DNA from 3 places in the Bradyrhizobium sp. 1200_D9_N1_1 genome. Region 3 is predicted to be linked to each of the others. Evidence: predicted binding sites of a transcription regulator. Region 3 holds the regulator's gene; each other region holds the start of a gene.

Region 1 (7,362 bases), 3.7 Mb from region 3:
TAGTGCTGGGATGGAACCTGCGGGTTCATCGACTTCGGCGATCAGTCGTCGCTTTCGTCGGTGCCGAACAGGCCGAACTGCGCCGCATCGCGATTGGGTTCGGCGAGACCGAGATGGCGGAAGGCGTGCGAGGTGAGCAGGCGGCCGCGCGGGGTGCGCTGGAGATAGCCGCACTGGATCAGATAGGGCTCGATGATGTCCTCGATCGCATCGCGCGGCTCGGAGAGCGCTGCGGCCATCGTCTCGACACCGACGGGACCGCCGCCATAGTTCATTGCGATGGTGGTGAGGTAGCGGCGGTCCATGGCGTCCAGGCCCGCGGCGTCGACCTCGAGCGCGCTCAGCGCGTGATCGGCGATCTTGCGATCAATCGTGTCGGCATCCGCGGCGGAAGCAAAATCGCGCACGCGCCGGAGCAGGCGCCCGGCAATGCGCGGCGTGCCGCGGGCGCGGCGCGCGATCTCGTTGGCGCCGTCCGCGCTCATGCCGACGTTCAGCACGCGCGCGCCACGGCTGACGATGCTTTCGAGTTCCTCGATCGTGTAGAAATTCAGCCGGACCGGAATGCCGAAACGGTCGCGCAAGGGATTGGTGAGGAGGCCCGCACGCGTGGTGGCGCCGACGAGGGTGAACTTCGACAGCTCGATCTTCACCGAGCGCGCCGCCGGGCCCTCGCCGATGATGAGGTCGAGCTGAAAATCCTCCATCGCGGGATAGAGCACCTCTTCCACCGCCGGGCTCAGGCGATGGATCTCGTCGATGAAGAGCACGTCGCGCTCTTCGAGGTTGGTCAGCAGGGCGGCGAGGTCGCCGGCCTTGGCAATCACGGGACCCGACGTGGCGCGGAAGCCGACGCCGAGCTCCTTGGCCACGATCTGCGCCAGCGTGGTCTTGCCGAGGCCGGGGGGCCCGACGAACAGCACATGATCCAGCGCCTCGCCGCGCTTGCGCGCCGCCTCGATGAAGATCGAGAGGTTCTTGCGCGCCTGCTGCTGGCCGACGAAGTCGGACAGCGATTGCGGGCGCAGCGCGGTGTCGCCGACATCGTCGCTGCGGCGCTCTGGCGAGACCATGCGGTTGGCCTTGGGATCGCTCACTTCGCGAGTTCCTTCAGACCGAGGCGAATGAGCTGCGCCGTCTCGGCGCCTTCACCGGCGCTGCGCGAGGCCGACGCGATGGCCGCGGCGGCCTGCGGCTGGCCGTAACCGAGATTGACCAGCGCGGAGATCGCATCCGCCACCGGGCGCGGCGCGCGCTGGTCGTCGACGGCACCGGCAAGATGCACCACGGCGGGATCGACATTGGCGAAGGCCGGCGCCTTGTCCTTCAATTCGGTCACGATGCGCTCGGCCACCTTGGGGCCGACGCCCGGCGTGCGTGCCACCGCGGCCTTGTCGCGCAGCGCAATCGCATTGGCGAGGTCGGAGGGCGCCAGCGTGCCGAGCACCGCGAGCGCGACCTTGGCGCCGACACCCTGCACGGTCTGGAGCAGGCGAAACCATTCACGCTCCTGGTCGGTGCGGAAGCCGAACAGCTTGATCTGGTCCTCGCGGACATAGGTCTCGATCGACAGCACGGCGGCCTCGCCGGGCGACGGCAGATGCTGCAGCGTGCGCGTCGAGCAATGCACCTGGTAGCCGACGCCGCCGACGTCGAGGATGACGAAATCCTCGCCGTAGGAATCGATCAGGCCCTTCAGCTTGCCGATCATGATTGCGCAGCGCTCTTCTTGTTACCTCCCCCCTTGTGGGGGAGGTCGGATCGCCGAAGGCGATCCGGGAGGGGGGTAAGCCACAGACGCCGGCGCCCGGGGCTGCCCCCCTCCCCAACCCTCCCCCACAAGGGGGGAGGGAGAAGAGTGTGCGTGCGGCTCATGTTGCGCCTCATGACTCGAACTTAAACTCCCACCACCTTCAGCCTGAGCGCCGTGCTCTGGCGGTGATGGGCGTGGGTGATGGCGATGGCGAGCGCGTCGGCAGCGTCGGCTGACGGCGGTTCGGCCTTCGGCAGCAATATCTTCAGCATCATCGCGATCTGTTGCTTGTCGGCATGGCCGGCGCCGACCACAGTCTTCTTCACCTGGTTCGGCGCATATTCGGCGACGCTGATGCCGAACATTGCGGGCGCCAGCATGGCGACGCCCCGGGCCTGGCCGAGCTTCAGCGTCGCAACGCCGTCCTTGTTCACAAAAGTCTGCTCGACGGCGGCTTCCATCGGCTTGTGATCGGACAGGACAGAGGCGAGCCCTTCGTGGATCGCGAGCAGGCGGCTGGACAGCGGCAGGTCGTCCGGCGGTTCCACCGAACCGCAGGCGACATAGATCAGGCGGTTGCCCTCAGCCTCGATCACGCCCCAGCCGGTACGGCGCAGGCCAGGGTCGATGCCGATGATGCGAACGGGGCCACGAATCGGGAGCGCAGTCATGGGCCAGTGATAGCGGCTGGCTGCGGCGGGGGAAACAGAAACAGAACGGAAGTAACAGGGGAAGTGTCGCTCTTCGCCTCTCCCCGCTTGCGGGGAGAGGCCGGAATGCGCGCGAAGCGCGGATTCCGGGTGAGGGGACTCTCCACGAGTCCCTCTATCACCGCCGACGCGGAAACAGCCCCTCACCCCAACCCTCTCCCCGCAGAGCGGGGCGAGGGCGCGCACCGTTCGTGTGTCCCCTACCCGCCCATCTTGGCAACAAGCGCGTCCGACACCTCGAAATTGGCGTAGACGTTCTGGACGTCGTCGTGCTCGTTGAGCAGGTCCATCAGCTTGAGCAGCTTCTCGCCGGTCTCGTCATCGACGGCGACCGTGTTCTGCGGCTTCCAGATCAGCGCGGCCTTGCGCGGCTCGCCGAACTTGGCTTCCAGCGCCTTGGCGACGTCGCGATAGCCTTCGGTCGAGGCGTAGATCTCGTGTCCGCCTTCGCCGGAGACGACGTCGTCTGCGCCGGCCTCGATCGCGGCATCGAGCACCGCGTCGTCGGAAGCGACGCTGCGGTCGTATTCGATGATGCCGGTGCGGTCGAACATGAAGGAGACCGAACCGGTTTCGCCGAGATTGCCGCCCGACTTGGTGAAGAAGGAGCGGATGTCGGAGGCGGCGCGGTTGCGGTTGTCGGTCAGCGCCTCGACGATGACGGCGACGCCGCCGGGGCCATAACCCTCGTAGCGGATCTCGTCATAGTTCTCGCCATCGCTGCCGAGCGCCTTCTTGATGGCGCGCTCGATATTGTCCTTCGGCATGTTCTCCGCGCGCGCGGCGATCACGGCGGCGCGCAGGCGCGGGTTCATGGCGGGGTCGGGCGTGCCGAGCTTGGCGGCGACGGTGATTTCCCGCGCCAGCTTGCCGAACAGCTTCGACTTCTGGGCATCCTGCCGCCCCTTGCGGTGCATGATGTTCTTGAATTGGGAGTGTCCGGCCATGCGTGGTCTCGTAAAGGAATCGTGCGCCTAAGGCGAGCGTGGGAAGCGCGGCCTTATAGGCCGCCAACCCACCGGAATGAAAGAGGCTCTACGACTTTAAGGTAACACCGTAGTGGCCCTTGCCCAGATGTCAGGCATCGTTAACCCTGACTTCATTCCGGCCTGCGAAAATAGCGTACGACCGTCCCCCGACAAGAGAGACCTGATGGCGTTCGGACTATTTCGGAAGCGTCTGCCGGACATGGCTGCGCCCGCGGCCGCCCCGCAGGCTGCGGCGCCGCCGGCCCATTCCGAGCCCGGCCCGGCCGCTGAGAGCGATTCTGCCAGGGAAATCCTGGAACTGCTGGAACTCGAGCTGGGCGCGATGATTCGCCAGCTCGAGCGCGCCGCCAATTCGGTGGCCGGCGGCGCCGAAGCGACCGCCACAACCCTTGCGGCCATCCGCGACCGGACCGACGCCCTGACCGGCCGCACCAACGCCGCACAGTCGACCGCATCCACCTTCGCCCATGCCGCCGACAAGTTTACCCAGTCCGCGCTGGGCATCGGCGCGCAGGTTCGCGAGGCCGGCAAGCTCGCCGACGAGGCCAGTGCCGCGGCGCAGGAAGCCCGCGCCAATGTCGACCGCTTGCGCGAGTCCTCCGCCGCCATCGGCAACGTCGTCAATCTGATCGCGCAGATCGCGCGGCAGACGACGCTGCTCGCGCTCAACTCGACCATCGAGGCCGCGCGCGCGGGCGCTGCGGGCAAGGGCTTTGCGGTCGTCGCGACCGAAGTGAAAGCGCTCGCGGTGCAGACCCAGGGCGCGACGGAAGAGATCACCAAAAAGATCGATGCACTGCAGCGCGACGCCGCCGGCTCCGCCGATGCCGTGCACCGCATTTCGCAGGCGATCGAGGCGATCCGCCCGGTATTCGAGACCGTCAATGGCGCGGTCGCCGAGCAAAACGCCACCACGAGCGAAGTCTCCGGCAATGCCGCCAGCGCGTCGGAGTTCATCGTCTCGGTCGGCCAGAGCGCGGCCGAGATCGACGCCGCGACCAAGGCGGCCGAGACCCATGGCGAGAACGTCGCCAGCGCCGGCAAGGCGGTCACCACCTTCGCACAGAAGCTGAAATCGCGCTGCGCGGTGCTGCTGCGCCAGAGCGAGCACGACGACCGCCGCAAGACCGAGCGGCTGCCCTGCCATCTCAAATTCGAGAGCGCACGCGGCGTGATGCCGGTCTACGAGATCGCGATGGACGGCGTGCTGATCGGCGGTGCGGATGCAGGCCGGCTGACGCCGCAAGCGATCATCGAAGGCAGCCTCGAACTGGTCGGCGCCTGCCGCCTGCGCGTCGTCGAGCAGTCCAAGGCCGGAGCCCGCGCGCATTTCGTCAATCCCGATGCCGAGCTCCGCGAGAAGATCGAGGACCGGCTGTGGTCGATCCACGAGGAGAACACGGAGTTCGTCACCCGCGCCATGGAAGCGGGCAACGCGCTGACCCAAATCTTCGAGCATGCGGTTGCACGCGGCGAGGTCGGGATCGACGACCTCTTCGACACCGACTATGTGGAGATCGCAGGCACCAATCCACAGCAATACCGCACTAGATATCTGGATTGGGCCGACCGCGCACTGCCGCCGTTCCAGGAAGCGTTTCTCGCCAAGGAACCGCGCATGGCGTTCTGCGCCATGGTCGACCGCAACGGCTTCCTGCCGGTGCACAACAAGATCTATTCGCATCCGCAGCGGCCGGGCGACGCCGCCTGGAACACGGCCAACAGCCGCAACCGGCGCATCTTCAACGATCCGGCGGGGCTCGCGGCCGCGCGCAACCTGCGCTCGTACCTGGTCCAGAGTTATGCGCGCGACATGGGCAACGGGAATACGGTGATGATGCGCGAAATCGACGTCCCGATCCGCGTGCAGGGCCGGCACTGGGGCGGATTCCGCACAGCTTACAAGCTGTAGTGCCCGCTCTCGTGCACTCCTGGGCAAGACGCCGCTCGCGAATCATCCTCTAAGGTCGAAACTGGAATGGGAATGCCGCCGAGAGCCAATCCACGGCTCTGACTGGAGAAAACCCGTACATGTCTCTGGCACAACTTGCAGTATTGGACACCGGGTCGAACCGGACGCTGGCTGAACGCCTGATCGACCAGCTCGCCGACCGCATCGGCGGTCTCGGCGTGGAGCTCGCCGACATCGCGGGCAACGTCCAGGAAGTCGCCAACCGCGTCGCGAACCAGTCGGAACGGTTCCATCACCTCCAGGAGACGGCGGAGACGATGGTCTCGGCCAACCACGACATCGCCAATGCGTCTCAGGCGGTGCAAACGACGACGTCCGCGGCGGTCGGCGAGATCGCGCAGTCGCGCAGCGCGGTCGATACCGCCGTCAGCCACATCTCCGAGCTTGTCGCCGCCGTTGGGCGGATCGAGGCGCGCCTGAGCGCGGTCGGCTCGGCGCTGGCGCAGGTGGCCAAGGTGTCCGGCTCGATCGAGGCGATCGCGAAGCAGACCAACCTGCTTGCGCTGAACGCAACCATCGAAGCCGCGCGCGCCGGCAATGCCGGCCGCGGCTTCGCGGTGGTCGCGAGCGAGGTGAAGAACCTCGCGGAAGCCACCCGCCAGGCGACGCACCAGATCTCCGACACCGTGCGCGATCTCGACGGCCAGATCGAAGGCCTGATCGGCGAGAGCAGCGACGCCTCGCAGCGCGCGAAGACCGCCGGCGAAGGCGCCCAGCAGATCTCCAGCATCATCTCGCGCGTCCAGCAGGGCTTCGCCTCCGTGGAAGCGGAGATCGACAGCGTCGCGCGCGCGGCGACCTCCAATCTCGGCCATTGCGACACCGTCATCAGCGAGCTCAACGAGCTCGCCAAGGGCGTCGACCTCTCCTCGCGCGACCTCAAATACGCCGACGAGCGGGTGGCCAAGCTGCTCGACACCTCCGAAGGCCTGATCGCGATGATCGCCGACAGCGGCGTGGAGACGTCGGACGCGCCGCTGATCCGCGCGGTCGTCGAGACCGCCAAGCGGATCTCGGCCGAGTTCGAGGCCGCGATCGATCGCGGCGAGATCACGCTCGACCAGCTCATGGACGAGAAGTACCGCGAGATTCCCGGCACCGATCCAAAGCAGTATCTCACCAGCTACGTCGACTTCACCGATCGCGTGCTGCCCGCCATCCAGGACCCGATCCAGAAAGCCGATCCCCGCATCGTGTTCTGCGTCGCCTGGGCCAAGGGCGGCTACCTGCCGACCCACAATCCGAACTACCGCCTGCCACAGGGCAAGGACCCGGTCTGGAACAACGCCAATTGTCGCAACCGCCGCCTGTTCACCGATCGCGCGGTGAAGAAGGTCGCTGCGAACACCAAGCCGTTCCTGCTCCAGACCTACCGCCGCGACATGGGCGGCGGGCAGTTCGTGCTGATGAAGGATCTGTCCTCGCCGATCATGATCCGCGGCAAGCACTGGGGCGCGTTCCGGATGGGCTTCCGGCACGGCTGAAGGATCTCGCGACGGCCGCTCCTGCGGCCCTTCAATCAAAAACCTGAAAAACAACCCCATGCACAGTAGCCGGGGCACGCGGAATCAATGGCTTAGAAGCCTCATGGGATGAGATCGAAGCTAGTGCGGCCGACAGCAGCACCCTCTCCGTTCCCTCCCCCCTTGTGGGCAGGGCTATCGCATGTGGTGTGCATGATGCGGCGGCATCGGCACTCGGCTCCCTCTCCCGCTTGCGGGGGAGGGCTGGGGTGGGGGTGTCTCCGCGTCGGGATTGCCAGGGATTGCGGAGAACGTTCCAAGCGCCTAGTGCGGCCATTGCTCCGTCGGGCAAAACAGGAGCATGATGTCATCATCGCGCACGTCGGCCATCCGGCTATTGGCCGTTGCAATTGATCCCGTGCACCGTGCTTGCCGTCGCTCGCTTTTCCCAATCGCACGAATTTCGTGATCGCAT
Region 2 (7,362 bases), 140 kb from region 3:
AGCGCCTCGCGCTCCTTGCGGATGGTCTCGATCGCGACCTTGCCGCGCATGACGATCGAGCCGCGGCCGAGATGATAGGCGGCGCGGATGCCCGCGCGTCCGAGAATGACGCCGCCGGTCGGGAAATCAGGTCCCGGCACGATGTTGATGAGCTCGTCGATGGTGAGCGCTGGGTTGTCGATCAGCGCGACGCAGGCGTCGATGACCTCGCCGAGATTGTGCGGCGGGATGTTGGTCGCCATGCCGACCGCGATGCCGCCGGCGCCGTTGACGAGAAGGTTCGGGAACTTGGCCGGCAGGACCGACGGCTCGGTCTCGTTGTTGTCGTAGTTCGGCTGGAAGTCGACGGTATCCTTGTCGATGTCGGCCAGCAGAGCCAGCGCCGCCTTCGTCAGGCGCGCCTCGGTGTAACGATAGGCGGCCGGGGGATCGCCGTCGACCGAGCCGAAATTGCCCTGGCCGTCGATCAGCGGCACGCGCATCGAGAAGTCCTGCGCCATGCGGACCATGGCGTCGTAGATCGACTGGTCGCCGTGCGGATGATACTTACCGATGACGTCACCGACCACGCGGGCGGACTTGACGTATTTCTTGTCGGGTGTGTGCCCCTGCTCGTTCATCGAGTACAGGATGCGGCGATGCACCGGCTTCAGACCGTCGCGCGCATCGGGCAACGCACGCGCCACGATCACGCTCATGGCGTAGTCGAGATAGGACTTCTTCATCTCCTCGAAGATGGAGACGGGGCGAATATCCGAGGGTTGCGCCGGCTGGTCGCCGGGCTTGTCGTCGTCAGCCAAGGGGAAATCCGGTGAGGTTTATCTGGGAATCATATAGCGCATCGAGCCCCTGATAACCACCCTTGCCGGGGTAAAGGAAGCGCTTTTTCCGACTGTTTTTCCAGAGACTTACGCCCTCCCCGGCACCGCCCTGGGCTGGGCCCGGACGAGCCGCCCGAAACCGCCCCTTAGGCCCCGAAAACCACGCGGTGCATGATGCGCCCGGGCAGCAGCGTGAACAGGCCCGCCACCACCAGCGCGCCGGCGAAGATGAAGATCATCATCAGCCGGTGATCGGCGACGCGATGGGCGTGCGCCCGCCATACCGCGAGCGGCAGCACCACCAGCGTGAAGATCGACAGGACATGGATCGGGCTGAACGGCCCGATCAGGCGGCTCTGGTGGATCCAGAACGAGGAGGCGGCCACGACCACCATCAGCACCACCCAGATCCAGCCGATCGTCCGGTGTGGCAGCGTGCCTTTGGGAGCGGCAAACTGGACCAGGCCGAGCACGAAGGCGGCCATGGCGGCAAAGGCATGCAGCGGGATCGCCGGAGCAGCCGTAAGCAGCGGCGCGAGGCTCATGCGGGGCTTCCTCCGATCGGCGGATGATCCATGTGAATAGGATTAACATCAAGTTAATACCATTCACATGATGCCCCGTCAAAGGCTTGAAGCAGCACATGAGGCAAGCTCGGAAAAACCGAGCCCTGCCCGCCAATTGGTAAGAATTCCTGCGGCTCTACGCGAGCACGACAACATTCGGGGCGAAGCGCCCGCCCGCCTCAGAACGGGATGTCGTCGTCCATGTCGCTGTTGCGGCCACCGCCACCGGCGGCGACGGCGCGGCGCGGCGCGCTGCTGACGGGACCGGAGGAGCCGAAATCGCCGCCCGGCTCCTCGCCGAAGCTGCCGCCTCCCCCGCCGCCGCGGCCGTCGAGCATCGTCAGCGTCGAGTTGAACCCCTGGAGCACGACTTCGGTGGAGTACTTCTCAACGCCGCTCTGGTCGGTCCATTTGCGGGTCTGGAGCGCGCCCTCGATATAAACCTTGGCGCCCTTCTTCAGGTACTGCTCGGCGACCTTGCAGAGGCCTTCATTGAAGATCACGACGCGATGCCACTCGGTCTTTTCCTTGCGCTCGCCGCTGTTCTTGTCGCGCCAGGTCTCCGAGGTCGCGATGCTCAAATTCGCGATCGGCCGCCCGTCCTGGGTACGGCGGATTTCAGGATCCTTGCCGAGATTTCCAACCAGAATGACCTTGTTGACGCTTCCCGCCATCGCCGCTCTCCACTCCGAATGCCACTGAATTGATAAGGCCCGACCGCGCCCCGCGGTCCTCTGCAACCTATTGAGGCGACCCTATACGCTTGCGCGGACCGATCAGCCCACCAGCCCTCAGGTTATCCCCATATATAGCATCGGCCGTCGGCTCGTTCCAGATTTGTTCCTGTTCGAGCAAGCGCGAAATGTATGGCCCGAGCGGTGCCCGCGTACTGCTCAAATGGCTGGCGCCGGATGGAACCTTTTCAGGTTCCCGTGAACGACAAAAAGCACTTAACATTCATTAAGTTACATACGCCGCACTTATCGCGCGACTGTTGTATTTCGGCGACGGACTCTGCTCACCCGTTAGGCTACGTTTGCCTCGGAATTGATTTCATATGGGCGTCGCGCCTGCTTGGCCGCTTCTGGGATTTCAAGAAGCGGCGGAATTGGGGAGACTGCAATGAATAAGATTTTGATTGGTGCAATCGGTGCAGTGGCGTTGAGCCTGTCGGCTCCTGCAAGCGCGGCGGATCTGGCGGCGCGTCCCTACACGAAGGCTCCGCCGCCAATGGTCGCGGCCATCTACGACTGGAGCGGCTTCTACATCGGCATCAACGGCGGCGGCGGCTCGGCCCACAAATGCTGGGATTTTGTAACTCCCGTCACCGGCGTTCTGATTGGCGAAGGTTGTCACAACGCGACCGGCGGCACGGTCGGCGGCCAGGTCGGCTATCGCTGGCAGTCGGCCAATTGGGTGTTCGGGCTCGAAGGCCAGGGCAACTGGGCCGACTTCTCCGGAGACAACGTCAGCACGACGTTCATCGGCACGGGTCTTCGCGACCGCTCCAAGATCAACGCGTTCGGTTTGTTCACAGGCCAAGTCGGCTATGCCTGGAATAACGTGCTGTTCTACGTGAAGGGCGGCGGCGCCGTCGTCAGCGATCGCTACCGCGGCTACGATGTCATCACCGGCCTCGAATTCGATCGGGCCAACGAGACCCGCTGGGGCGGCACCGTGGGTGCCGGCCTCGAGTTCGGATTCGCGCCAAACTGGACGGTCGGCGTCGAGTACGATCACATCTTCATGGGCAATCGCACCATCGGCTTCGCCGGCTCCGGCAACTTCGTTGTGGCTCCGGCCGGCGCTTTCACACGCTCGGAACGCATCGGTCAGGACGTCGATATCGGCCTGGTCCGCGTGAACTATCGCTGGGGTGGCCCGGTCATCGCGAAGTACTGATATCTCTTTGATATCACTTGAAGATTGAAGGCCGGCCCCGTGCCGGCCTTTTTTTGTGCGACATGCCGGCGGCTATAAGTCAGCAACCATTACGTTTTGTGACTGTTGTGGCTTTTGAGAGACACAACTTGCGGCTTTGCTGGTGTAAGCACGACGTCAGTTGGACCACAGCGTCCGATGCCCTTCCCGATCGTGGAAGGCACAACAGAAACTGGGACTGGGATTTAGGTTGAAAATGAAGAAGGTTTTGTTGGCTTCGGCCTGTTTGTTCGCTTTTGCGGCCCCCGCGTCGGCTGCTGATCTCGCGGCTCGCCCGTACACGAAGGCTCCGGTGGCCGTGGCCTCGGTCTACAACTGGACCGGCTTCTACCTCGGTATCGTCGGTGGCGGCGCCTGGGAAAACGGCTCGGGCGACCCGAAGATGAAGGGTGGCTTCGTCGGCGGCACCGCCGGCTACAACTGGCAGACCGGCAACGTCGTGTTCGGTGTCGAAGCCGATGGCACCTGGGCTGACGTCAGCGCCTCGGCGACCGGCGCGACCGTTGTCCCCGGCTTCGGCGTTGCGACCGCGACCGTGAGCTCGAAGACCGACGCGATGGGCACCGTGCGCGGCCGCATCGGCTACGCCGTCAACAACGTCCTGTTCTACGGCACGGGCGGCTACGCCTGGATCGACAACAAGATCACCCTCTCCGCACTCGGCGTGTCCGTCTCGGACAGCAAGTTCCACTCCGGCTGGACCGTCGGCGCGGGCGTCGAAGCGTTCTTCGCGCCGCAGTGGTCGGTCAAGGGCGAGTACCTCTATCGCAGCCTCGGCGGCGAGACCTACTTCTCGGGCGCCCTGCCCACCGGCACGCTCAACTTCCACACCGTGCAGGTCGGCGTGAACTATCACTTTGGCGGCCCGATCGTCGCGAAGTACTGATCTTCGCCACCGACGCACATCGTCACGAAAGGCCGGCCTCGCGCCGGCCTTTTTGTTTTTCGCGCCCAAGTATCCAATTCAGCCGCTCGCTAGCGTTTTCGGAGAGGTGTGGCACCTCGGTGACACAACCTTTGGCTTTAATAATGTATAGCAATGACATCAGTCGGGTCGTTGGGTCCGCTGCTTTTCGCCGACGAAGAGAAACGAAACTGGGGAATTTGAAATGAAGAGAATTGTGCTGGCTTCGGCCAGTCTGCTCGTGCTCAGCGCGTTGGCTCCTGCCTCGGCGGCTGACCTGGCGGCTCGCCCTTACACCAAGGCGCCCGTGGCCGTGGCCTCGATCTACAACTGGAGCGGGTTCTACATCGGCGGCAACGCGGGTGGCGGCTCGAGCCATAATTGCTGGGATCTCACCGCCGTCGGAGTCGCCGCAATTCCGGTCACGGCTGAAGGCTGTCACAATGCGACCGGCGCTCTCGTCGGCGGCCAGATCGGCTATCGCTGGCAGTCCAGCAGCTGGGTGTTCGGCCTTGAAGCCCAGGGCGATTGGGCTGACCTGAAGGGCTCGAACGTCAGCGCTCCCGCCGCTCTCTTCCCGCTGGTGAACAATACCAAGATCGACGCCATCGGCCTCTTCACCGGCCAAGTCGGCTATGCCTGGAACAACGTGCTCTGGTACGTGAAGGGCGGCGCGGCCGTCACCCACAACAAGTTCAGCGGCACTCTGGCTGGCATTACGCTCGACACCGCGAACGAAACGCGCTGGGGCGGGACCGTCGGCACCGGCATCGAATTCGGCTTCGCTCCGAACTGGTCGGTCGCGGTCGAATACAACCACTTGTTCATGGGCAAGCACACCGACACTTTCACCTTCCTCGGCGTGGCCACCCGCAGCGACAGCATCAAGCAGGACGTCGACATGGGCACCGTCCGCCTCAACTACACCTTCGGCGGCCCCGTCGTCGCGAAGTACTGAGCTTCGCCTCCATCGCGATCGCGTTACGAAAGGCCGGCCTTGTGCCGGCCTTTTTGTTTTCGCGGACAGCCGAGCCGTCAGGGAATCGTGGGGCGAGAGGCCGTTCCGGTGCTCCGCTGCTGCCAGATGCCGCCAGCACGCCAACAATCCGTTGACGATTCGCAAGTCCCACTGGAAATCCGCCGCTGTTCTTCCTACGTTCGCTGACAACCCCATCGGCGCCGATCCCGGTTCCGGGCAAAGCGCGCCTTCACCATTGGCGCGGCCGCGCGTCTTTGGGATTCCCTGAGGACACCGGGATGGATGAAGTGATCAAGGCGAAGCGCCAACAACAGAACGCGGGCTCGAGCCTGCGCGCAATTACGATCCGTGGCGCGCGCGAGCATAACCTCAAGAACATCGACGTCGAGATTCCCCGCGACAAGCTCGTGGTGTTCACCGGCCTCTCCGGCTCCGGCAAATCCTCGCTCGCCTTCGACACCATCTATGCCGAGGGCCAGCGCCGCTACGTCGAATCGCTGTCGGCCTATGCGCGCCAGTTCCTGGAGATGATGCAGAAGCCTGACGTGGACCAGATCGACGGCCTGTCGCCGGCGATCTCGATCGAGCAGAAGACGACCTCGAAGAACCCGCGCTCCACCGTCGGCACCGTCACCGAAATCTACGACTATATGCGCCTGTTGTGGGCGCGCGTCGGCGTGCCCTATTCGCCGGCCACCGGCCTGCCGATCGAGAGCCAGACCGTCTCGCAGATGGTGGACCGCGTGCTGGCGCTGCCCGAGGGCACCCGCCTCTATCTGCTCGCGCCGGTCGTGCGCGGCCGCAAGGGCGAGTACCGCAAGGAGCTCGCCGAATGGCTCAAGAAGGGCTTTCAGCGCGTCAAGATCGACGGCACCTTCCATGAGCTCGCGGAAGCGCCGACGCTCGACAAGAAGTTTCCGCACGACATCGACGTCGTCGTCGACCGCATCGTGGTGCGCGCCGACATCGGCCAGCGTCTCGCCGAAAGCTTCGAGACCGCGCTGAAGCTCGCCGAGGGCCTTGCCGTCGTCGAGTTCGCCGATGCGCCCGCGGCCGCGCCGGCCGAGGAGAAGAAGAAGACCGCGAAGATCCACGACAAGAGCGGACCCGAGCGCATCCTGTTCTCGGAAAAGTTCGCCTGCCCCGTCTCCGGCTTCACGATTCCCGAGATCGAGCCGCGCCTGTTCTCGTTCAACAACCCCTACGGCGCCTGCCCCGCTTGCGGCGGCCTCGGCGTCGAGCAGCATGTCGACGAGGACCTCGTCATCCCCGACAAGGAGCTCGCCATCGGCAAGGGCGCGATCGCGCCCTGGGCGAAATCGTCATCACCCTATTACGTGCAGACGCTGACGGCGCTCGGCAAGCACTACAAGTTCACGCTGACCACCAAGTGGAAGGATCTGCCCAAGAAGACGAGAGACGCGATCCTACATGGCTCCGGCGAGGACGAGATCAAGTTCTCCTACGAGGACGGGGTGCGCTCCTACGACACCAAGAAGCCGTTCGAGGGCGTCATCACCAACATCAACCGCCGCTACCGCGAGACCGAGAGCGAGTGGGCGCGCGAGGAGCTGGCGAAGTATTTCCACGACGTGCCCTGCGGCGCCTGCAACGGTTTTCGGCTCAAGCCCGAGGCGCTCTGCGTCAAGGTCGGCACCAAGCACATCGGCGAGATCTCCGAACTGTCGGTCAAGAAGGCCGGCGAGTGGTTCGAGACCGTGCCGGAGGCGCTGAACAAGCAGCAGAACGAGATCGCCGGCCGCATCCTCAAGGAGATCCGCGAACGCCTCACCTTTCTGCTCGACGTCGGCCTCAACTATCTCACCCTCTCCCGCTCCTCCGGCACGCTGTCCGGCGGCGAGAGCCAGCGCATCCGCCTGGCCTCGCAGATCGGCTCGGGGCTGACCGGCGTGCTCTACGTGCTGGACGAGCCCTCGATCGGCCTGCACCAGCGCGACAACGCGCGCCTGCTCGACACGCTCAAGCGCCTGCGCGACCTCGGCAACACCGTGGTCGTGGTCGAGCATGATGAGGACGCCATTCGTCTCGCCGACTACGTGCTCGACATCGGCCCCGGCGCCGGCATGCATGGCGGCCACATCGTCGCCGAAGGCACGCCCGCCGAGATCATGCGCAACCCGAAATCGCTCA
Region 3 (7,362 bases):
GCATCCAGCCGGAAAGGAACGTCGAACTCGGCGCCAGCAGCGAGCCGTTCCAGAATCTGCACGAATTCATCCGCAAAGCACGCGCCAACCTCAACCAGAATGCCTGGGACTATATCGTCGGCGCCGCCGAGACCGAGACCACGATGCGCCGCAACCGGATGGCGCTGGACGAGATCGCTTTTCGCCCGCGCGTGCTGCGCGACGTGCGCAAGGTCGATGGCTCCGTCGAGCAGTTCGGCCGCAGGATGCGCCTGCCGGTGGTGCTCGCCCCTGTCGGCGCGCTCGAGATCTTCGATCCGGATGGCGCCGCGAGCGTCGCGCGCGCCGCCGGCACCTTTGGGGCGGCGCACATGCTGAGCTCGGTGTCCGAGCCTGGCCTGGAGAAGACCGCCGCAGCCGCCCCCGACGCGCTGCGTCTCTACCAGCTCTACGTGCGCGGCGACGACGCCTTCGTCGCCGATGTCGTCAGCCGGGCCGAAAAGCACGCCTACGCCGCCTTCTGCCTGACCGTCGACACCGCCCATTACAGCCGTCGCGAACGTGACATCGCCAAGCGCTACGTTCGCGAGAGCCGCCTGCGCGCCACCGGCGGCGATTTCCAGAAAGGCCTGGAATGGCGGACCGTGAAGATGATCAAGGACAAGTTCAAGATTCCGCTGATCCTGAAAGGTATCGCCACCGCCGAGGACGCCCTGATCGCGCTCGATCACGGCGTCGAATGGATCTACGTCTCCAACCATGGCGGCCGCCAGCTCGATCACGGCCGCGGCGCCATGCATGTGCTGCCTGAGATCGTCGAGGCCGTGAAGGGCCGCGCCAAGATCATGGTCGATGGCGGCTTCGGCCGCGGCACCGACATCGTCAAGGCGATCGCGGCGGGCGCCGACCTCGTCGGCATCGGCCGGTTGCAATGCTGGGCGCTGGCGGCGGCCGGCGAAGCCGGCGTGACGCGGATGCTGGAGCTTCTGGAGGACGAGGTGCTGCGCTGCCTCGGCCTGTTGGGCGCCACCTCGTTCGCCGAGGTCAACAAGTCCTGCCTGCATCCGGCCACCGCGACGAACACGCCGAGCGTGTTCAGCGCGTTCCCGCTGTTCGACCACGAACCTTACCGGTACTGATCCGAAAGGACGCAATGACCTCGCTCTCTCCCGGCAGCGCGGATGCGCTTCTGTTCGACCTCGGGCGCGTCGTGCTCGACATCGATTTCTCCAAGGCGATCGCCTGCTGGGCGGGACACGCCGGCTGCAAGCCGGAGGCGATCATTGCCCGCTATGTGCGCGACAGCGAGGCGTATCGGCTGCACGAGGTCGGCAAGATCAGCGACGAGGAGTATTTCGCCTCGCTACGCGCCTCGCTCGGGATCGGCATCTCGGATGCGCAATTCCTCGAGGGCTGGAACGCGATCTTCGCGGGTGAGATGCCCGATGTCGCGGAGCTGTTGCCGCGTGCGGCGAAGCAGATGCCGCTCTACGCCTTCTCCAACACCAACCGGCCGCATGTCGACCATTTCTCGAAGGAATACGCCGACCTGCTCGGCCATTTCCGCGAGCTGTACCTGTCGTCCAGCATCGGCCTGCGCAAGCCGGACGCGGCGGCGTTCGACCATGTCGTGGCGGCCATCGGTGTGCCCGCCAGGCGCATCGTGTTCTTCGACGACCTCGCCGAAAACGTCGAGGGAGCGCGGGCGCGCGGATTGACCGCGGTGCATGTGACCTCGCCCCGCGATGTCGGCGACGCGCTCGAGGCGCTGGGAATCTGATCGAGACGCATCGGCCGGCGGGTGAAACCGGGGAGCTCCCGGAACCGATCTGGCCGAGATGAGGAACCAAATCGCTTTGTACATTTTTATACAGAGTTCCGGGAACGGAATGCCCGCTTCCGGACTCTTGAGTCCGTTGGGACTTCTACAGACGGACGTATCATCGTGTTGGGCAAGACCTACCTCACCAAACAAGCCTCTCTTCTGCTCGAATTCGCCAGAACGACTTCGGATTCTGACCTCTCCGCCAAGCTGATCAGCAAGGCCGCCGACCTGAAATCCCAGGCCGATCCGCTGCCCGACAAGGATCAAGGCCCCAAGCCCCCTGACGTGGCTCCCGACGTGGCGCCGGACCTCCGTCCGGACCGCCAGACCGGTCGTTGACCGATGCTGGCCGTGGCTCCCGTCATTGTCGTCCTTGCCATGGCCACGCTCGTTCCCGTCTTTCTCGTCCGTCAGATCATGCCGCGGCAGAGCTGACGGTCCCTCATGACTGGACGGATCAAGCAGGATAAATCCTGATCCGGTCCCATTTTGCTTCATCGCCCGCGCTCGGCTAGAACTCTTGCCGCCCATTCGTCCAGACTTTCCGAGCAGGAGTTTCGCCGTGGCCTTGATGCCGGTTTCTGACGCGCTCGCCGCGGTGCTGGCCGGCGCGGAGCCGCTGCCTGAAGAGATGATTCCCCTCGACGAGGCCTACCACCGCGTGCTCGCGCGCGACGTCGCGGCGCGGCGTACCCAGCCGCCCGAGGCGATGTCGGCCATGGACGGCTACGCCGTGCGCGCAGCCGATGCGGCCAGGGTCGACGCGCAGCTCACCATGATCGGCGAGGTCGCGGCGGGCCGGCCGTTCGCGGGAGCGGTCAGCGCCGGCGAAGCGGTGCGAATCTTCACCGGCGGCGTCGTTCCCGCCGGAGCGGACGCGGTCGTGATCCAGGAGGATACGGTCGCCGAGGGCAAGCGCATCACAATCAAGGAAGCCGCTATCGCCGGTCGGCACATCCGGCCCGCCGGCGTCGACTTCCGCGAGGGCGACGTGCTCCTGCGCAAGGGAACCCGGCTCACCGAGCGCGACCTCGCGCTCGCCGCCGGGATGAACCATCCAGACCTGCCCATCCGCCGCCGTCCGAAGGTCGCGATCCTCGCCACCGGCGACGAGCTGGTGATGCCGGGCACCACGCCGGGCCCCGGCCAGATCGTCTATTCCAACGGCTATGCCCTGCACGCCCTCGCCCGCCAGGAGGGCGCAGATACCATCGACCTCGGCGTTGCCGCCGATACGCTGGAGGCCACCACAGCCGGCATCCGCCGTGCCCGAGAGAGCGGCGCCGACATCCTGATCACGATCGGCGGCGCCTCGGTCGGCGACCACGATCTGGTCCAGCAGGCGCTGAAGGCCGAAGGCATTGCGATGGCGTTCTGGAAGATCGCGATGCGGCCGGGCAAGCCGATGATGCACGGCCGGCTAGGGGCGATGGGGGTGATCGGCCTGCCCGGCAATCCCGTGTCGTCCTATGTGTGCGGCTTCCTGTTCATGGTGCCGTTGATTCGCGCCCTGTCGGGCCGCGCCGTGATTCACCATCGTCGCGAGCGCGCCGTGCTCGGCCGCGATGTTGGCGCCAATGACCAGCGCGAGGACTATCTTCGTGCGCGCCTGGAGCGGCGCGACGACGGCATGCTTGTCGCCCTTCCCGTCAATCATCAGGATTCCTCGCTGCTTGCGAATCTCGCTGCGGCGCAGGCACTTCTCGTGCGCGCGCCGTTCGCGCCGAAGGCCGAGGCAGGCGCGCCTTGCGAGGTGCTGCGACTGCCCGCCTGAACGCACTGGTCCTGCGCGTTCCGCGAACTTTGTCGCGTTCACGGTAAATTAAGCAGTTGCGGAACACATATCGAACATATAGTGTCCGTTCATGATTTGTTTCGAGCATCTGGCGGCTCGCCGCTGAATTCACCGTCTCGGAATCGAACGACATCAACCGGGGGATTTGGTCGAGATGTTAACGCGCAAACAATACGAGCTTCTGCGATTCATCAGCGAGCGTTTGAAGGAAAGCGGTGTGCCGCCCTCCTTCGACGAGATGAAGGACGCGCTCGACCTGCGCTCGAAGTCGGGCATCCATCGCCTGATCACCGCACTGGAGGAGCGCGGCTTCATCCGGCGCCTGCCCAACCGGGCCCGCGCGATCGAGGTGATCAAGCTGCCCGAGCTGCAGGCCGCCGCTGGCAACCGCCGTGGCTTCACGCCGAGCGTCATCGAGGGCAATCTCGGCAAGGTGCGAGCGAGCTCCAGCGCGGACGAGGGCGAACGCCCCGTTGCGGTGCCGGTGATGGGCCGCATCGCGGCCGGCACGCCGATCGAAGCGTTGCAGACCCGCAGCCACACCATCAGCGTACCGCCCGACATGCTCGGCTCGGGCGAGCACTACGCGCTCGAAGTGCGCGGCGACTCGATGGTCGAAGCCGGCATCCTCGACGGCGACATGGCGCTGATCCAGCGCAATGAGAGCGCCGACACCGGCGACATCGTGGTGGCGCTGATCGACGACGAGGAAGCGACGCTGAAGCGCTTCCGCCGCCGCGGCGCCTCGATCGCGCTCGAGCCCGCCAATGCGGCCTATGAGGTCCGCATCCTGCCGCCCAACCGGGTGAAGATTCAGGGCAAGCTGATCGGCCTGTACCGGAAGTACTGAGTGTGATCCGGACTGGAGGGCCGCGTTAGCGCAAAGTGCGCAGCGGTTTTCCCTCGCGACAAGCGCAGGACGCGCTTGCGCGGAGATCATGCTCAAGCAATCACCTAAAGCGCGCCCCGCCGGTTGGCGACCCGCGCGTTGACGATTGGAGCGGACGATTGTCCGCTCCGGCTGGATAGTCTTTCTGGTTTTGCTCAGATTATCCGGCCCCCCGCTAGCGCTACATCCTCGCCACGCCGCACGAAGCCCTCATCGCTTCGTGGCCCTGGAGAGCGAGGAGACAATCAATGCGCAAGATCGTTTTGAGCACCGTCACGGTGGCGCTGTTCGTAGCATCCGCGTCGCAAGCCTTCGCCGCACAGTCGCACCATGTCCGCAAGGCAACGCAGACGACGAGCGAGCAATTGCGCAATGCCCGCAACGCCGTCGCGCAGCCGTCGCAACCCGCCTGGCAATATTCGGGCTGGTCGGCACCTGCTGGTCGCTGACGGAGACGCACGCCAAATGCACGGAAGCGGTTTTTGTTCCTGAGGCATTTGAAAAAGATATTGTGATGGCAGCCTGCGGACCCAAGCCGCAGATTTGCCTACAACCAAGAAGACGCTAACATGCTTCCACTCTGATAGAGGCCAGTGCCTCCGAAGGAGGCGCGGGTCGCTATCCCTGAATGAGGAGCACCCGATGTGTGACTACAGCCTGCATGCCGTCGCGACGCGTCCCGCACAAGTCGGCGAGACGATCGTCACGACCACCTTCCGCGGCACCTCGACGCGCGGCTTCGCCTCCGAGGCCGACATGTCCGTCGCGGTCTGCCTGCTGCCGGGAACGGAGCTCGCCTTCGCCGACAACGTCCGCTACGACAATCGCTGGATCTGGACGCGCACCATCAACTCCCGCGTCGGCAAGTTCGGCAAGATCGATCCGCACATTCCCGATCGCCATCATGACGCGATCGAATTCCCCGACGGCAAATACGTACTCGTGACGCAACTCGTCGAAGGCCAGCGCGCGACCGTGCTGCAATTGCCGGTGACCCAGCCGGCCGGCGAGCGTGAACACAAGCCGGAGATCATCGCTGACAGGCCGACGATCACACGCCTGCCGATCGGCTGATGTACCTCCCCCCGGCGCAGAGGTCGGGGCCGGGATTGAAATTGCCATCGCCGGCCGTGGCCGGCGAGATGGTATGATTTGCGTCTTCCGGAATCTTCCGCCGAGATCAGGCTCGCACCTGCCCATCGCACGAAGTTTGCGCGGCCCTGCCTGAATTTTGAACGTCCGTTCCGCGGCCAGATCGCCGATGCTGTCAAAGGCTTGAGGCGGCGGACACGTTCGATGAAAACCTTCATTCGCGTCGTTGAACTCTGGGTGCCGGACCGGACGCGTATGCGGCTGGAATTCGGCGGCGGCCTCTACGGCGAAGGGCTGTCTGCGTTCAAGGCCGTGAGCGAGGACTTGCGCTTCGGATACGACGAGGGCCTTCCCGGCAAGGCCTGGGCCAGCGGCCATCCCGTGATCCTCACTAAATTCGCCAACTCCTATTTCAAGCGGACCGACCAGGCGCTCGCGGCCGGCCTCACCTGCGGCGTGGCGGTCCCGGTGTTTTCAGGCGAGTTTTTGCAGGCCGTCATGGTGCTGTTCTGCGGCGACGACGAGGCGCATGTCGGCGCGATCGAGCTCTGGCACAATGATCCCGATAGCTCCCACGAGATGGGGCTCGTCGACGGCTACTATGGCACCGCCGACATGTTCGAATTCAACTCCCGCCACACCAGGTTTCCCCGCGGCTTCGGTCTGCCCGGACGCACCTGGAAAGCGGGCCTGCCGCTGATCATCAAGGACCTGCACAACGCCAGGAGTTTTCTGCGCTGGGAAGACGCCGCCGAGGTCGGGATCAATCTCGGCGTCGGCGTGCCCTATCGGACCGGCACCGACCAGACCTGGGTGCTGACTTTCCTGTCCGCACAGGCGACGCCGATTGCGCGACGCTTCGAGATCTGGGTGCCGAACGAGGCCCGTTCGGCACTGGTCTTTCGCGCCGGCGATTGCAGCGCGCAGACAGACCTTGCCGCGCTCTATGCGGACAAATCCATCGCCAGGGGCGACGGCAGCATCGGCGGAGCCTGGGCCACCGGAATGCCCGCGCTCAACGACGATCTCGGGCACGACGGCTCGGCCGCAGCCGCGGAGGCCCGCGCAATCGGACTGAGCCAGATGGTGGCCCTGCCGGTAATCGGGAGTGCCGGGCTCGAAGCCGTGCTGGCCTGGTACCTATAGCCCGTCCGCTCAATCCTCGGCCTGCAGGTCGGCCTCGGACGGCGTCGCGTCCCGGTTACGGGGGGCCGCCGCCTGCGGCGCAAGGCTCGCGCTGAAATCGCCCTCGCCGGCGGTCGCCGGCGACCACGGACGATCGGTGCCTCTCGCTTTCACCGCCTGAACCGCAAAGCCGTCGCCACGCCGTGTCAGCGCGAGCGCGCCTTGCGCGGCGAGTCGCTGCCGGTCGACCACCATCGCCACACAATCCGCTGGCGCCGGCCGCGCCGTCACCACCAGCGCAGCGCGGCTGCAATCATCCGCCAGAGCGTCGATGCGCAAGGCCAGCGCGACCAGGCGCCCGTCGGCGAGCGGCGTCACGCAGCCGGCCTCGTCGCACGACACGCCGGCGGCGAGCGAGGGACTACCGGCATCGCGCGGATCGGCGTCGGCAGCCAACCACTCCTTCAGCAGAAAGCCGTCCTTGTTCGCCCGGATCATTTGCAGGTGCCCGTCCCTGCCCCGCACCGCGACACTCTGGCCGTCCCCGGCGATCAGAATATCCGGCTGCCGGTCTGCCAGCCCCCAGAGGATCGCGACCAACAGCACCAGCGCGCCTGACCAGCGTAAGGGCGTGCGCAGCAGGCCCATCACGATGAT

What was found. The regulator LexA, encoded in region 3, represses DNA repair genes until DNA is damaged. The targets are predictions, from matches to a motif close to TGTTCNNNNTGTGTTCNG.
Region 1: the regulator LexA is predicted to act here: its motif matches at 2,455-2,472, upstream of ruvC (crossover junction endodeoxyribonuclease RuvC).
Region 2: the regulator LexA is predicted to act here: its motif matches at 5,377-5,394, upstream of uvrA (excinuclease ABC subunit UvrA).

The regions. Positions count from the first base shown of each region.
Region 1 is NZ_CP197226.1:8,323,111-8,330,472, forward strand. Features, by position in the region: gene ruvB (Holliday junction branch migration DNA helicase RuvB) at 42-1,073, opposite strand; gene ruvA (Holliday junction branch migration protein RuvA) at 1,094-1,711, opposite strand; gene ruvC (crossover junction endodeoxyribonuclease RuvC) at 1,897-2,424, opposite strand; gene AB5K84_RS39335 (YebC/PmpR family DNA-binding transcriptional regulator) at 2,664-3,410, opposite strand; gene AB5K84_RS39340 (methyl-accepting chemotaxis protein) at 3,616-5,364, shown strand; gene AB5K84_RS39345 (methyl-accepting chemotaxis protein) at 5,484-6,908, shown strand.
Region 2 is NZ_CP197226.1:4,768,455-4,775,816, reverse strand. Features, by position in the region: gene gyrA (DNA gyrase subunit A) at 1-800, opposite strand, end outside; gene AB5K84_RS22955 (DUF2306 domain-containing protein) at 968-1,366, opposite strand; gene AB5K84_RS22950 (single-stranded DNA-binding protein) at 1,567-2,061, opposite strand; gene AB5K84_RS22945 (outer membrane protein) at 2,510-3,289, shown strand; gene AB5K84_RS22940 (outer membrane protein) at 3,525-4,214, shown strand; gene AB5K84_RS22935 (outer membrane protein) at 4,438-5,190, shown strand; gene uvrA (excinuclease ABC subunit UvrA) at 5,490-7,362, shown strand, end outside.
Region 3 is NZ_CP197226.1:4,624,322-4,631,683, reverse strand. Features, by position in the region: gene AB5K84_RS22300 (alpha-hydroxy acid oxidase) at 1-1,118, shown strand, start outside; gene AB5K84_RS22295 (HAD family hydrolase) at 1,133-1,759, shown strand; gene AB5K84_RS22290 (hypothetical protein) at 1,925-2,143, shown strand; gene AB5K84_RS22285 (molybdopterin molybdotransferase MoeA) at 2,367-3,578, shown strand; gene lexA (transcriptional repressor LexA) at 3,754-4,449, shown strand; gene AB5K84_RS22275 (hypothetical protein) at 4,737-4,937, shown strand; gene AB5K84_RS22270 (hypothetical protein) at 5,131-5,562, shown strand; gene AB5K84_RS22265 (GAF domain-containing protein) at 5,785-6,726, shown strand; gene AB5K84_RS22260 (ComEC/Rec2 family competence protein) at 6,736-7,362, opposite strand, start outside.